DNA from 3 places in the Pseudoalteromonas sp. Ld20 genome. Region 2 is predicted to be linked to each of the others. Evidence: predicted binding sites of a transcription regulator. Region 2 holds the regulator's gene; each other region holds the start of a gene.
What was found. Region 2 encodes MetJ, which represses methionine synthesis genes. Its sites were predicted from a motif close to TAGACGTCTAGACGTCTA; they were not measured.
Positions count from the first base shown of each region.

Region 1: metE (5-methyltetrahydropteroyltriglutamate--homocysteine S-methyltransferase) is a predicted target of MetJ. The motif match lies at 2,893-2,910, and genes of this name have one in related genera.
Region 3: ACJJVX_RS08490 (methylenetetrahydrofolate reductase) is a predicted target of MetJ. The motif match lies at 2,308-2,325, and genes of this name have one in related genera.

Region 1 covers NZ_JBISHB010000041.1:167,112-172,314, forward strand. Annotated here, with positions in the region: gene ACJJVX_RS16410 (phospholipid-binding protein MlaC) at 1-209, opposite strand, end outside; gene metE (5-methyltetrahydropteroyltriglutamate--homocysteine S-methyltransferase) at 419-2,692, opposite strand; gene ACJJVX_RS16420 (LysR family transcriptional regulator) at 2,983-3,870, shown strand; gene ACJJVX_RS16425 (YdcF family protein) at 3,923-4,687, shown strand; gene ACJJVX_RS16430 (Nif3-like dinuclear metal center hexameric protein) at 4,716-5,203, opposite strand, start outside.
Region 2 covers NZ_JBISHB010000044.1:120,073-125,275, reverse strand. Annotated here, with positions in the region: gene priA (primosomal protein N') at 1-624, opposite strand, end outside; gene rpmE (50S ribosomal protein L31) at 859-1,071, shown strand; gene ACJJVX_RS19625 (malic enzyme-like NAD(P)-binding protein) at 1,935-3,176, shown strand; gene metJ (met regulon transcriptional regulator MetJ) at 3,277-3,597, opposite strand; gene metB (cystathionine gamma-synthase) at 3,795-5,057, shown strand; gene metL (bifunctional aspartate kinase/homoserine dehydrogenase II) at 5,064-5,203, shown strand, end outside.
Region 3 covers NZ_JBISHB010000032.1:95,744-100,946, forward strand. Annotated here, with positions in the region: gene ACJJVX_RS08480 (DEAD/DEAH box helicase) at 1-88, shown strand, start outside; gene ACJJVX_RS08485 (diguanylate cyclase) at 319-1,296, shown strand; gene ACJJVX_RS08490 (methylenetetrahydrofolate reductase) at 1,307-2,263, opposite strand; gene ACJJVX_RS08495 (M16 family metallopeptidase) at 2,511-5,203, shown strand, end outside.

The DNA.
Region 1 (5,203 bases), on a different contig from region 2:
ATATGCGGCATTAAATGCTTACTTACAATGGCTGACATCTCATGCTTTGACGCATTACCTTGGCTATTAACTTTACCTATATCACTAAATAATTGGTCCCCAATAGAGACTAATAATTGCTGTGGATCTTTTGCTGTTTGCGTCTGAGCCATCAAAGAAACGCTAAAAAGTAAAGTCAGTAAAAACACACCGCGGCTAAGTAATTTCATGTTGATTAGACCCTTAATAATTCTGATACGCTAATTTACTTGCTCACTAAGAGAATAAAAAGACACAATAGTGAACATAATTAATGCCAATCAGGCACCAATCAATTTAATTCTTTACTATCATAATGTTAGATAGAAACGACAACTACACATAAAACTAAACAAAAAGCCCTAGGGCTTAACAGCGTAAAGAGGTTTACTTTAAGCGTTTACTTTAGTTCTTCACGCAGTTCTTTAGTCGCTTTAACCATGTTATCAAGTGCTTGGCGGGTTTCTTCCCATCCACGTGTTTTTAAACCACAATCTGGATTCACCCACAAACGCTCAACGGGTATTTTACGCGCGGCTTTGTGGATTAACGCTTTGATCCATGCAGTATCTGGCACGTTTGGTGTGTGAATATCGTATACACCAGGGCCTATATCATTTGGGTAATCAAAGTTTTCAAATGCATCTAGTAGCTCCATGTTTGAGCGTGATGTTTCAATAGTGATCACATCGGCATCCATATCCGCAATAGCGGCAATAATACCGTTAAATTCCGCGTAACACATGTGCGTATGTATTTGTGTTTCGTCTTTCACACCACTGGCTGACACTCTAAATGCATACGCTGCCCACTCTAAATAGTCTTGCCATTGGGTGGCTTTGAGTGGCATACCTTCACGAAATGCAGGTTCATCAATTTGAATTATCTCAATGCCCGCATTTTGTAAATCCACCACTTCATCACGCAGCGCAAGTGCTATTTGATTTGCAATGCTTGGTTTATCTAAATCATCACGAATAAATGACCAAAACAAAATAGTGACAGGGCCTGTTAGCATGCCTTTCATTTTTTTACTGGTAAGCGACTGCGCGTATTGAGTCCACTGAACCGTCATTGCTTTTTCGCGTGAGACATCTCCCCAGATCACCGGCGGCTTCACACAGCGAGAGCCATAGCTTTGCACCCAACCAAACTGGGTAAAAGCAAAACCTTCAAGCAGTTCACCAAAATATTCAACCATGTCATTACGCTCAGCTTCACCATGTACTAATACATCTAAATCAAGCGCTTCTTGCTCTTCTACTGCGTAGCGGATTTCGGCTTCCATTTGATTTTGATAGTCAGTGGCAGATAATTCACCGGCTTTAAAATCACGACGCGCTTTACGGATAGCCTGTGTTTGTGGGAATGAACCTATCGTGGTTGTCGGTAATAATGGTAAGTTAAGTGCTCCATGTTGTTTTTCAATTCGCTGAGCAAATACATTCTCACGCTTCCCCTCTTTTACGGTTAACGCACTTACTCGTTGCTGCACTACTGCATTATTGACACGTGTTGATGTTAAACGTGCTTTTACAGGCGCTGAGTAAGTAACTAAATCACGGTTATCATTGATCTCAAGTGCTGCTTTTAACAATGACAGCTCTTGGCCTTTTTGTTTTGCGAAAGCAAGCCAGGAGCGTAACTCATCATCAAGCTTTTCTTCTTGCTCTAAATCAACTGGCGTGTGTAATAAAGAACATGACGGAGCAAGCCATAAATTATCGCCACGCTTTGTTGCAATGTCTTTTATCGTGGAAAATACCGCATCGAGGTCTGCACGCCAAATATTACGGCCATTAACTACACCTAATGATAGAACTTGATCAGCGCTCAATAACGAATCAATCTGTGTAAAATCGACTTTAGCTGCAACACAATCAAAATGTACACCGTCAACTGGATAAGCAGCTATATCATCATAGTAAGCACTCACAGAGTCAAAATAACTAGCCAGTAACAACTTTACACCTTGACCTGCAAGTGTGTTAAAACTTGCTTTTAATGCATGGCGGTAATCATCAGACAACTCAAGAGCAAGAATAGGTTCATCTATTTGTACCCACTGAACACCTTGGCGCGCTAGCTTTACTAGGACTTGTTGATACACTGGCAACAGTTTTTCAAGTAGGCTTAATTTATCAAATTCTCTGCCCACACATTTTGCTAAGTAAAGGTAAGTTACAGGGCCAACTAACACCACTTTTGCATTATGGCCTAATGCGTGTGCATGGGTAACTTGCTCAAATAACTCAGTCCAGGCTAATTCAAACTGCTGATCACTGCTAAGCTCTGGCACTATATAGTGATAATTCGTATTAAACCATTTCGTCATTTCACTGGCTGCACATGAACAACCTGTAGGTGCTCGACCACGGCCGATGCGAAATAACGTATCAAGATCAACGCTACCGTCTGTTTTTTGATGCCGCTTAGGTACAGCGCCGATGAGTAATGAGGTTGACAACACATGGTCATACCAAGCAAAGTCGCCAACTGGTAATAACTCAATGCCTGCATCGGCTTGTAGCGCCCAGTTTTTTGCGCGGATCGTTTTACCTTTCTCAAGTAACTCTGCTTGGCTGATTTTACCTGCCCAATATGATTCGACTGCAAATTTAAGCTCGCGTTTTGTGCCTATACGAGGAAAACCTAAGTTATGTAATTGTGCCATGTTAAAAACTCCACTTAGCTATCTAGATGGCTAAAAACTTACACCTCTCCCTTACATTACACAATTGATGCTTCCTCCTATTTAACTTGAGGTAATTTCATATAAATATTTTTATAAATCAGAATAAATATAATGACAACGCTGTCAAATTTGATGCTATAGTGAAGTTGTAAACGTTAAGTAAAACAAATGACATTCTTTAGCCATCTAGACGTTGAAGCATCTTCAATAAAGGCGTATTATGTCTGCAATCTGAGTTAACCTCACTTATACCATGAGAATTATTAAAGATGATTGATGTAAAACATTTAAAGACCATTGCGACCTTAAAAGAAACCGGCTCTTTGGTGAATACCGCCCGCGAACTATTTTTAACTCAATCAGCTTTATCTCATCAGATTAAAGATTTAGAAAACAAGCTTGATTGCCAGTTATTTGAACGTAAAACTCAGCCGGTGCGGTTTACACCCCAAGGTATGCTATTACTTGAACTAGCGAGTGAAGTACTACCCCGCGTTGAAGCGACAAAATGCCGACTAAAGGAAAGCCTTAACCAGCCGATTTCGCAGTTAAGATTAAGTGTTGAATGCCATGCTTGTTTTCATTGGCTATTACCCACGATTAAAGAATTTAATAACTTTTGGCCTGATATTAAAGTAGATTACGAACGTGGCTTTAGCTACGACGCAATCCCTGATCTATTAAGCGACGAGTTGGATCTAGTGCTTACCTCTGATATCCGTGAACCCGATAAACTTGAATACGCACATTTATTTGACTTTAAACTTAAGCTGATTGTTGCCCCCGATCATGAACTGGCAAAAAAAGCGTACGTTACTGCTCTGGATTTGAAAAACGAAACCATTATTTCATACCCAATTCCACGCGAACGCCAAGATATATTTAAGCACTTTATTCAAAATGCACGTTTTGACGGCACCTTAAAAAACGTAGAGCAAGGCTTACTTATTTTTCAACTTGTCAGTGCGGGTATGGGCGTTGCGGCATTACCAGATTGGCTAGTAACGCCTTATGAGAGCCAAGGTTTAATCAAATCGATTCCCCTTGGCGCATTAGGGCTCACTCGCCCCATGTACCTTGCAATGAAAAAGAATATGCGGGATAACCCGGTTTATCGCCACTTTTTAAATACCTGTAAGTTAAATAACGGTCGATAAAATCAAGCGAACCCAGTAGCATACGTAAAACTCTTTTACTGATGCTACTGTGATGTTTGAACTTAAAAAAATCCTCGGCGCAATGCTCATGCCACTGCCCTTGTTCGGCCTAATATGTGCTTTGTGCTTTTTGATAGCTTTGCGTAACAACAAAGTCGCCGCATTTACTGGCTTACTCGTTACTTGCGCGCTAATGCTGATCAGCACACCGTTTATGGGCCAAAAAATAGTCGATCCTTCCACGCAACTTCAATATGTATTTAATTCTAAAAATCATTCAAAAATAGACAAGATAGTGGTACTTGGCTGCGATCTAATACCAAACCCAAACCTCAGTGCGAATAGCCAGCTGGGTAATTGTGCAAAAAGTCGTTTAGTAGAAAGCATAAGGCTTGCGTATCTTTATCCACACGCACAGCTTATTGTTTCAGGTGGGGGCTACGGCAAAGTCACCAATAGTCATTTAATGCAGCAAACAGCGATTAGCCTTGGAGTAAAAGCTAACCGTATAAAGCAAAACCCAGCAGCCATGGACACCGCCGACGAAGCTAAATTTTTAGCGCCTGCACTTGTGGATTTTAAAGTTGCGTTAGTCACATCATCGAGCCATATGCGCCGTGCAAAAGATTTATTTAACGCACAAGGGGTTGATGTAATACCCGCTGCGACTGACTTTTATGATTACTCTGCTTGGCCTGTCCATAAACAGTATGTCCCTAATGTAAATGTACTCTTAGCTGTAACACGTCAATGGCACGAAGTAATTGGCCGTGGTTGGATTGCAGTGCGCCGTTGGATTGATCCAGAGGCGCTGTAGTTTTCAATCAACAGAATTTGACTTATTTTCAAACTGGGTTATCTATATCAATAAAGGTAACGTCAAATCCATGTTGTTGTGCTAATAGCTCACCGAGCGCTTGGATCCCATAGCGTTCGGTCGCATGATGACCCGCGGCAAAAAAATCAATGTTTTGTTCTCGTGAACTGTGAATTGTTTGCTCTGATGCCTCACCCGTTAAATAAGCATCGAGTCCTTGGTTAGCAGCTAAGTCAATATAACCTTGCCCACCACCTGTACACCACCCTATGGTTTCAATTGGTTCATCACGCACTAAACTCACTAAGGGTTCTCGATTGAGTACCTCAGCTATTTTTTGCGCGAACTGTTCACCCGTCATAGGCGTTTTTAATCGCCCTTTTACTGCAACACTATTTGCTATCGGCTCTAAGCCGTCTGTCATTTCTAAATCGAGTAATTTAGCTAATTGTGCGTTATTGCCAATCTCAGGATGCACATCTAATGGCAAATGATATGCAAATAAATTAATATCAT
Region 2 (5,203 bases):
TGTGCAGGCGACTGCTTGTTCTTTATTCAGCGTTGGTTTAGTACCGACTGTTGGTGCTTGCTGCTGCCACAAGTTGTCGTGCTCAATGCTTTGATTAATGAGCTCTTTGCTGATCAGACTATCAATGGTTTTTTTATTAAACCCTAACGCTTTTAATTCTGTTAAGGATGATTTACCTGATTGCGCTAATTGTTTAAGTAAATTTAATTGGCTTTTTGCTTTTAACGAAGGAAGTTTGGCACCTTTTTCAGTTAACGCGACCATAGAAATACTCGTTTTATCAGGGCAATGGCCTTGGCGTAGTGCACTTGGCAACGCTATATGGATTGTTTCACCTAGTGGGTAGCAATAATAACGAGCAGTAAATCGTAATAGATCTAGGTGGCTTGTGGTTAATATTGGCGCGTCGTCAATAACTTCAAAAATACTTTTTATTTTATTTAAAGGCACCTCGGTTGTGTCTTTAAGTGCTAAAACCACCGCAACCTTTCGTTGATTACCAAAAGGGACTAATACGCGTGAGCCAACATGTAGCTGTGAATTCAACCCATCAAGTTGCTCAGGTAGGCGATAATCAAAGGTGCGATGTAATGGCACCTTTATAGCAACTTCAACAAAACTCATAACAACTCAAATAAAAGCAAGTAAGAGTGATAATGTACTAAAATTGCAGAAAAAAGCCTACCAGCAAATAGGCTGTTTATTTTTTTTGTTTATATTATTAGCAAATAATGTATTTAAAGCTTGTCGTCGGCAGGGTTGTTGCTTAGAATACGCGTCCTAATTATTTTGATTTTAACGACGTATGGTGCCAGACTTCGGGTTTGGAGAGCGATGCGGCCTTAACTAGAGGTTTCTATGAAAGAAGGTATTCACCCTAAGTACGAAGTAATTTCAGCATCTTGTTCATGCGGAAATAAGTTCGAAACTCGTTCTACTTTGTGTAAAGACATTCACCTAGACGTATGTTCTGCGTGTCACCCGTTTTACACTGGTAAGCAAAAGATTTTAGACACTGGTGGCCGTGTTGATCGCTTTAACAAGCGTTTCGGTGCACTTAGCAGCAAGTAATTATTGCTGTTGTGTCGGAAAAAGCACCTTAGGGTGCTTTTTTTATGCCTGCAATTTAATTAAAACTGGTTAGGGCGTGTGACCTTTCGTGATTAATTTTGCAGCATGTTTGGTATTTAAGCAAGGCAGCGCCTATGCAGTGTGGTGTTCCCCATAAATAGGCGATAACGCAGTATAAATGCCAAACATGCGCTGCCTAAAGAGTTATTCCTTGGGGCGATTAACTCTTTGTTACCTACATGGAGGTAACAAAGGGGCGTGAGCAGGACGCGGAAGCTTTGCTCGGTTTTTACTTAGCCCACTCGATTCCAAACCTCGCGCCGCGATTAAATCGCCCCTAGATTGAACAAATTTCAATCCACAAAGGACAACACGCCCAAGTATCAGCGGTTAAATTCACCCTTTTTTACCCCTGCCTAAAGTAACCATCATTTTTAGTTTTTATAGTGACTATAGCCACTAAATAACAGACAAACAGTTAGATTTTAACTATATTCAGTAATATATTTTGTTTAATTAATTGATGTTATGTTGATAAAAAGTCATTTAATGAGCCTAAATGACGCTAACGTCGTATATTTATATCTTTTATAGGGAATGTGTATTTTAGGTGTAATAAAGTACTATTTAGATGATTTTAGAACAGGTTTTTTGATGCTTTCTTGGCGTGTTATTGCTGGATTTTGAGGTTTTTTTACAAAACTGGTCGATAAAACGCATAAAATTAACAGATCTAGCTTATAACAGGATAGACCTGATATTGCTTGAATTTAATTGTAATATAGGTATCGTTCCAAGATACAGACTATAGAATAGAACTGCTTACTCTCACTTTTAACTTACTTGCAGGATAAAATCGCGTTATGTCAGACTTTCGTGAACAAGCTTTACATTACCATTCGCACCCCGTTCCAGGAAAAATCAGTGTTGAGCTTACTAAGCCAGCAGAAACCGTACAAGATCTCGCTCTAGCTTATAGCCCTGGTGTGGCTGAGCCTGTGCGTGAAATTGCCGCAGATCCAGCTAATGCTTATAAATATACTGGCAAAGGTAATATGGTTGCAGTAATTACCAATGGTACTGCTATTTTAGGCCTAGGTAATTTAGGACCTCTTGCTTCAAAACCAGTTATGGAAGGCAAAGCTTTGTTGTTTAAACGCTTTGCTGGCCTTGACTCAATTGATATTGAAGTAAAACACACAACCACAGAAGATTTCATCAATACCGTTGCAAATATTGCTGATACTTTTGGTGGTATCAACCTAGAAGATATTAAAGCCCCAGAGTGTTTTGAAATTGAAAAAGCATTGATTGAGCGCTGTAGTATTCCAGTGTTTCATGATGATCAACACGGTACAGCTATTGTGACTGCTGCGGGTATGATTAACGCACTTGAAGTGCAGGGTAAAAGCATTGAAGATGCGATTATCGTTTGTTTGGGTGCCGGTGCAGCCGCTGTTGCATGTATGGAGCTATTAATTAAGTGTGGCGCATTGCGTGAGCACATTTATATGCTTGATCGTAAAGGTGTTATTCATACGCGTCGTGATGACTTAAATGAATATAAACAGTTGTTTGCTAACAATACAGATAAGCGCACTTTGCAAGATGTTATTGCTGATGCTGATGTATTTGTTGGTGTATCAGGACCAAACCTGCTTGCACCGGAAGATCTTAAGCTGATGGCTGATAGGCCAGTTGTTTTTGCATGTTCAAACCCAGATCCAGAAATTGCACCTGCGCTTGCTCATGGTGCGCGCGATGATTTGATTATGGCAACGGGTCGTTCTGATTATCCAAATCAAGTAAATAACGTGTTGTGTTTCCCGTTTATTTTTCGTGGTGCATTAGACGTACGTGCGAGCAAAATAAATGATGAAATGAAAATTGCCGCAGTTGAGGCAATTCGCAGTATTACTAAAGAGCCAGTGCCTGCTGAAGTATTAAAAGCAGCAGGTGTTGATAAACTTGAATTTGGACCACAGTATATTATCCCTAAACCAATGGACCCGCGTTTATTACCGCGCATTGCAAAAGCAGTGGCGCAAGCGGCTATTGATTCAGGTGTTGCACAAATTGATATGCCTGAAAACTATATGGCGTAATAGGCACTATTTGGCAATAAAAAACCTCAATTCACTGAATTGAGGTTTTTTGTATCCAAATCATTGCCTGAAACAGGTGCACGTTATTTACAGGTGAAGATCAGTCTTCATTCAGGATAGGCACTTCTAAACCCATCTCTTGCATAATCTTTTTAACTTCTTCTGGTACTTTTTCTGGATTATCTTTACGTAAGTCTTCATCGTTTGGCAATGGTTGGCCAGTAAATGCGTGTAAAAATGCTTCGCAAAGTAATTCACTATTTGTTGCATGTCTAAGGTTATTAATTTGACGGCGAGTACGCTCATCAGTTAAAACCTTTAATACATTTAACGGGATCGAAACGGTGATCTTCTTAACTTGTTCTGATTTTTTCCCGTGTTCTGCATATGGGTGAATATATTCACCATTCCATTTAGCCATAAGATGTATCGTTGCCTCAGGTTGTTAATTGTTTGCGCGACCATTTTGTAGCGCAAAGATGCGGAAATTCTATCGTTTTAAAAAAGATAGTCAAATACTAGTTATTTAGCCATCTAGGGGTATAAATGTTTTGACTTCTTAAATTTGATCATCTAACCTTTTAGACGTCTAAACATCCAGTTAATATAGGTGACGGTATGAGCAAAAAAAATAAAGCGACAATCGCAGTACGTAATGGCATTGATGCTGATAAACATCACGGTGCTGTTGTGCCTCCTATCCACCTATCGACCACCTATTCATTTGCCGATTTTGATACTAAGCGCGAATATGATTATGGCCGTAGCGGTAATCCTAATCGTGATCTACTTGGCGAAACACTCGCAAAGCTTGAAGGCGGTGCCAAAGGCATTATAACTGCTACCGGCATGGCGGCAGTACATTTAGCAACACAATTACTAAATAGTGATGATACGTTAGTCATTCCACATGACTGTTATGGCGGCAGCTACCGTTTGTTTACTTCGCTTGAAAAGCGCGGCTTATTAAAATTAGTGGTTCTAGATTTAACAAACGCTGAAAACCATCAAAAAATACTTGAGATTAAACCTAAGCTAATTTGGATTGAAACACCAAGCAACCCAATTTTACGTTTAACTGATATTAAAGCGATTACGACAATTGCAAAGCAGTGCGGCGCTTTAGTTGGCGCAGATAACACGTTTTTATCACCGGCCTTACAAAACCCAATTGAATTTGGTGTTGATATTGTTGTGCATTCAACCACTAAATATATTAATGGCCACTCCGATGTTGTTGGCGGCGCTGTCATTGCAGCAACACAAGAGCTGGGTGACGAGCTTGCTTGGTGGGCAAATAATATTGGTATTACAGGTGCACCATTTGATAGTTATTTAACATTACGTGGCCTGCGGACTTTAAATGTACGTTTACGTCAGCACCAAGAAAATGCCTTTATCATTGCGCAATATTTAGAAAGTTCACCCTATGTGAGCCAAGTATATTACCCTGGTTTAGAATCTCATCCACAACATCAGTTAGCAAAACAACAACAACGTGGTTTTGGTGGCATGGTAAGTTTTGATATTGCTGGTGATGTAAATGATGCAGCAGCATTTTTAACGAGCCTAGAAGAATTCAGTTTAGCGGAATCGTTAGGCGGTGTAGAAAGCCTAATATGTCACCCTGCAACGATGACTCATGCTGGTATGGATGCAACAGCTCGCTTAGAGGCGGGTGTGGGTGATACGTTGATCAGAATTTCGGTGGGTATTGAAGATGTAAAAGACTTAGTTGCTGATTTAGAACGTGTGTTTAACAAAGTTAAGCCAGGCCAAGGTAATTGTAGTTCGACGACTACTAAGAGTAACTCGACGCAGCAAAGTACAGAGCAAACAAATTCATTCAAATTAACGCCTGCACATACGGCTTTGTGGTAATAGAAAATGGTAAATATAGTTCATAAATTTGGCGGTTCAAGCTTAAGCTCCGCGGAGCGTTATCAAGCCGTAGCAAATATTATTTTAGCACACACCGAAGCAGGTGACTGTGTTGTTGTGTCGGCAGCAGGTAAAACAACCAATAC
Region 3 (5,203 bases), on a different contig from region 2:
AGATAATCGTAAAAATAGTAATAAATCCCGTAAAGAACGCGACAAAAAGCGTGTTTTGGGCAAAAAAACTCCAAACCGTCGTCGTTAGTAGTTTATATACCCAAATCACCTCAAGATGCAGGATTCAGCGTTTCACAGGGGTTTAATTGAATCACAACAAATATCAAGGCGTTACTTTGCAAGAATGGCAGTCCCTTTTAGAAGTAACAACGATGAGAGTAAGCGCCTGCGAAACGCCCAATTTTAACTCCAACTGAAACTCGCATCTTGAGGTGGTTTGGGTATACTCATATAAGGTTAATTGTGTGAGTATGTGCTATGTTTCAAAGCAACCAGTGGATTTTTACAGACAAAGATAATCAAATATCACTGCAGAAGTGGCAAAAAACAGTCGATTTAATGTCTGACCTATTTGCTGCGCCTGCGGGTTTTATTGTGCAAGCGATGCAAAGTGGTTATCGTGTTGTCATTGCCAGTGAACAGCAAGACAATCCTTACACTGCGGGTACTATGATCCCGCTAGAAACCAACATATTTTGTAAAAAAGTCGTACAAGATAATCATTCCCTCTATGTTAATAATGCCAGTAATGATGAATATTGGCTCGACAACCCTGAAGTAAGCAAAGATGGATTTGAATCTTATTTAGGCTTGCCTATCCATTGGCCCAATGGGGATGTTTTTGGCACTTTGTGTGTGATGGATTTTGAGCAGACAGATTATCAGCGAAATTACTTAGAGTTGATAAAACAATTACGGGATATGATTGAAGATGATTTATTCATGGTTAATAGTTTTGTGCAAATGCGCGAAATAGCCATGCTTGATCCCCTTACTCATATTTATAATCGGCGTGCAGTAAGTATTCTTTCTCAGCAAAAGCTAAATTTAGCGCAAAGGTTAGGTTTTGAGGTCTGTTGTCTATTTATCGATGTAAATGATTTTAAGTTACTAAACGATACGCATGGCCATGAGATAGGTGATAAAGCATTGGTTGCATTAGCCGCAACGCTTAAAGAGTGCTTAAGAGAGGCTGATATAATTGGCCGCTTGGGGGGAGATGAATTTGTGGTTGTATTACAAACAAATGATACCAATGAACCACTTCAAATAAAGGCTAAGATAGTTCAAGGGTATAATGCTCAATTAGCTAAGCTGTCTTTACCACCGTTGAGTATTAGTATTGGTTATGGATTTGCTGAGCACACCAAAGAAACGTTTGAAATACTACTCAATAAAGCCGATAAAGACATGTATAAAAATAAATTGGCGTTTAAAGCTGGGCAATTACTTTAAACGTAAGTTGTTAGGCTATTTGTTTTTCAGCTAAATTAAGTTCCATAGTCGCTTTTAATAAACGGTATAGGTTTATTGATGCGTCGATTTCTTCTTTGCGGTTAGTTAAGCTTTCAATATTTAAACCTAACGGCACCTCTAAATGTGCACAGCTTTTTAAGATCAAGTCTAAATTTTCGCGGCAAATACGCACAGACTCACTTAATGGGTTGTGCGAATCTAGCATGCGCCACTTTGTCGCTTCAGGCACTGATATACCTAACCACTCCATAAAGTCTAAGGTTTTTTCACTACCACACGGTGTAAACGTTAGGATAATGCGTTTTGGCTCAATATCTTGTGCTTTACAGCTACGTACATAACTGGTAATTAAATCAATGGTTGCTTGCGCGTCGTATACGGCTTGTGAGATAAAAAATTGACACCCTTGCGCCGTTTTCTCAAGCAGACGTTCATGTTCATTTCGCTTACTTGCATGACGCTCTGCAATCGTAACACCGCCTAAAAAGAAATCTTGCTGCTGTTCACTTAGGGTTTTATAAGCGTTAGGTAAGCTTAATTTAATATCGCCAGCAGACGATGGGCTACCTACTAGCACTAAGTTTTTTAAATCAAATTTTTCCTTCGTTTCGCTTAACCAATCTTTAAATTCAGCCACCCCGCGTTGTGCCACACTTTTATAAGTGATGACATCTTGGTGTGATAATTTACGTAACAAGTGACTGTACTCACGCGGGTCGACCGTTTGTTTAAAAGGGAATGGCCGTGGTTTTTCTGTGCGACTGCTTTCATCTTGAATGTCGTATATGATGACACCATCGTATTCAATTTCATGTAAACGAGCTAAAAGCTTTTGTGCAATGGTTTCAAGCTGAGTTTCATCAGTTCCAATACGTGGCGGAGTTGTACCAATTAAATACACGCCTTGATTGGTATCTTCGATTTTCTCTTGCAGTGATAAAGCCATAACTCTCATTCCAGCTGTTTAGATGTCTATGCCAAACAATATAACAGCCATTTAGACGTCTAGATAGATTTTTTTAATGAAAGTTATTCAATTAATATGAAATTTATTCATGTTTGGCATGTAACTGAGTTTGTATATACACAACTGTTTACATAAATAGCTGCGCTAGGGCTCTCATATCTGCTCGCTTTATTGCATAATAAAATGACTAAAAACAAGAAATTTATTCAACTAACAAGGGATAGCAATGAAATTTAAATTATTAGCAACAAGCCTCGCGGTGACACTTGCACTAAGTGGTTGTGCGAGTAACTCAGGTTCAACTATGGTGAAAGAGGTTGAAATAACACAAACGGCTGCTAAAGCTGCAAATGATCGTGTGTTTTCACAAGACTACTTACTTGAAGAGTTAGAGAATGGTTTACGCGTCATGGTTGTTAAAACTGACTACCCTGATGTTGTTTCATTACAAATACCTGTCTCTGTCGGTTCACGTAATGAAGTTGAAGCAGGAAAAACCGGTTTTGCACACTTTTTTGAGCACATGATGTTCAAAGGATCTGAAAAATTTCCGCAAGATGTATATTCAGATATTTTAAAAAACTCAGGCGTAGATAACCGCGCGTATACAACAAATGATTATACTAACTACCATTTAAATTTCTCTAAGCAGCATCTTGATAAAGTGCTTGAGATCGAAGCTGATATTTTTCAAAACTTAAAGTATTCAGAAGAGCAGTTCCGTACCGAAGCATTAACTGTTAAAGGTGAGTACCTTAAAAATAATGCCAGCCCAGTACGCAAGTTACTTTCAGCTGTTCGTAATGAAGCATTCGAAAAACACACTTATAAACATACCACAATGGGCTTTTTTGAAGACATTGAAGCGATGCCTGATCAAATGGCCTATGGTAAAGAGTTTTTTGAGAAGTTTTATAAGCCTGAATATGTATCGTTAGTGATTGTGGGGGATGTCGATCCGCAAGAGACTATGGCAATGGTTAAAAAACATTGGGGTCAGTGGCAAAAGGGCGACTATGTTGCCGATATACCAACCGAGTCAAAGCAACAAGCTGCTAAATATGTACATGAGCAAAATGAAGGCTTACCAGGGCATTGGTTGTTAGTGTCTTATAAAGGGGCAGCTTGGGAACCTAAGAAAAAAGACAGAGCTGCACTTGATCTTCTCTCTCAGCTTTATTTTTCAAGCAACTCAGAGCTATATCAAGAGTTAGTTGTTAACAAACAAATTGCTAGCCAAATGTTTAGCTACAACCCAGACACTAAAGATCCGGGTTTACTCCATGTGTTTGTAAAAGTTGAAAATGAAGAAGATTTAGCGAAAGCCCGCGAAGCAATTAATAATACTTATGCAAAAGCTCGTACAGAATTAGTTGATAGTCAAAAGTTAGCTGATTTAAAATCGAATCTTAAGTACAGCTTTATTAATGGTTTAGATTCATCTCAATCAATCGCATCAACACTTGCAAGTTATATGCATTTTGAGCGAGACCCTGAAGTTGTTAATCAGCTATATGCAACCGCTGACAGTATCAGTGCGCAAGATATTCAAAGCATTGCTAATAAATATTTTATAGATAGCAGCCGTACAACAGTAACTATGTCTGCACTTGATAAAATTGCAGGGTTTGATCAAGAGGTTGATTTAAATACCTTAGTTGCTAGTCAGCAAACGGTTAAAGAACGCCATTTTAATGTGCTTGATAAAACCAATAGCTCACCACTGATTGATGTAAATTGGTTATTTCATACTGGCGCTGCGGCAGACCCTAAAGGTCAAAAAGGCGTAGCAGCACTAACAGCAGCAATGCTTGCACAAGGTGGCTCAGAATCTAAGAGCTATAACGATATCAAACAAGCGCTTTATCCACTGGCTGGCAGCTTTGGTTATCAATTAGATAAAGAAATGATTTCATTGCAAGGGCGTGTTCATAAAGATAATGCAGCAAAATGGTATGCGCTTGTAAGTGAGCAGTTACTTAACCCCGGTTTTAGAGAAGATGACTTTAAACGTTTAAAGAAAGAACTGATTGACGGCATTAAATCGGGCTTAAAAGCGTCTAACGATGAAGAGCTAGGTAAAGAAGTGCTTTATCACAAACTATATCAAGGCCACCCTTATGAAAGTTATAACTATGGTGACTTATCAGATCTAGAAGCGTTAACATTAAATGATGTAAAGGCGTTTTATGCTAAAGAATTTACTCAAGCCAAGCTTACAGTTGGTTTGATTGGTGCAGTGCCTGATTCGCTTAAAAACACCATGTTTGCGGATTTAAGCGCATTACCTAAAGGTGAGCAAAGCCGTTTATCAATTCCAGATGCACCAGAGTTAAAAGGTCACCATGCAACTATTGTTGAAAAGTCAGCACAGTCAACGGCGGTATCGTTTGGCTTTCCTATAGATACTATTCGTAGTAGCGAAGATTGGACTGCGCTTTGGCTTGTGCGTTCTTACTTTGGCGAACACCGCAGCTCTAACTCATATTTATATGAGCGCATTCGTCAAACACGTGGCATGAACTACGGTGATTACGCGTATATCGAGTATTTCCCTCGTGGTATGTATCAAACTAAACCTGATGCAAACCTAGGTCGTTCAGAGCAAATATTTCAAGTCTGGTTACGCCCACTTCGTTCAAATAACGATGCGCACTTTGCAACACGTACAGCGTTATTTGAACTTGATAAGCTGATCAAAAATGGCATGACAGAAAAAGACTTTGACGCAACGCGTAACTTCTTAATTAACTTTGTGCCACAAATGGTCGCAAGTCAAAATCGTCAATTGGGTTATGCGCTTGACAGTGAATTTTATAATACAGATACCTTCGTAAAATATGTAACCAGTAAGCTTGAAAAGCTCACTGTAGCTGACGTAAACCGCGTTATTAAAGCTAACTTACAAACGGATAATAT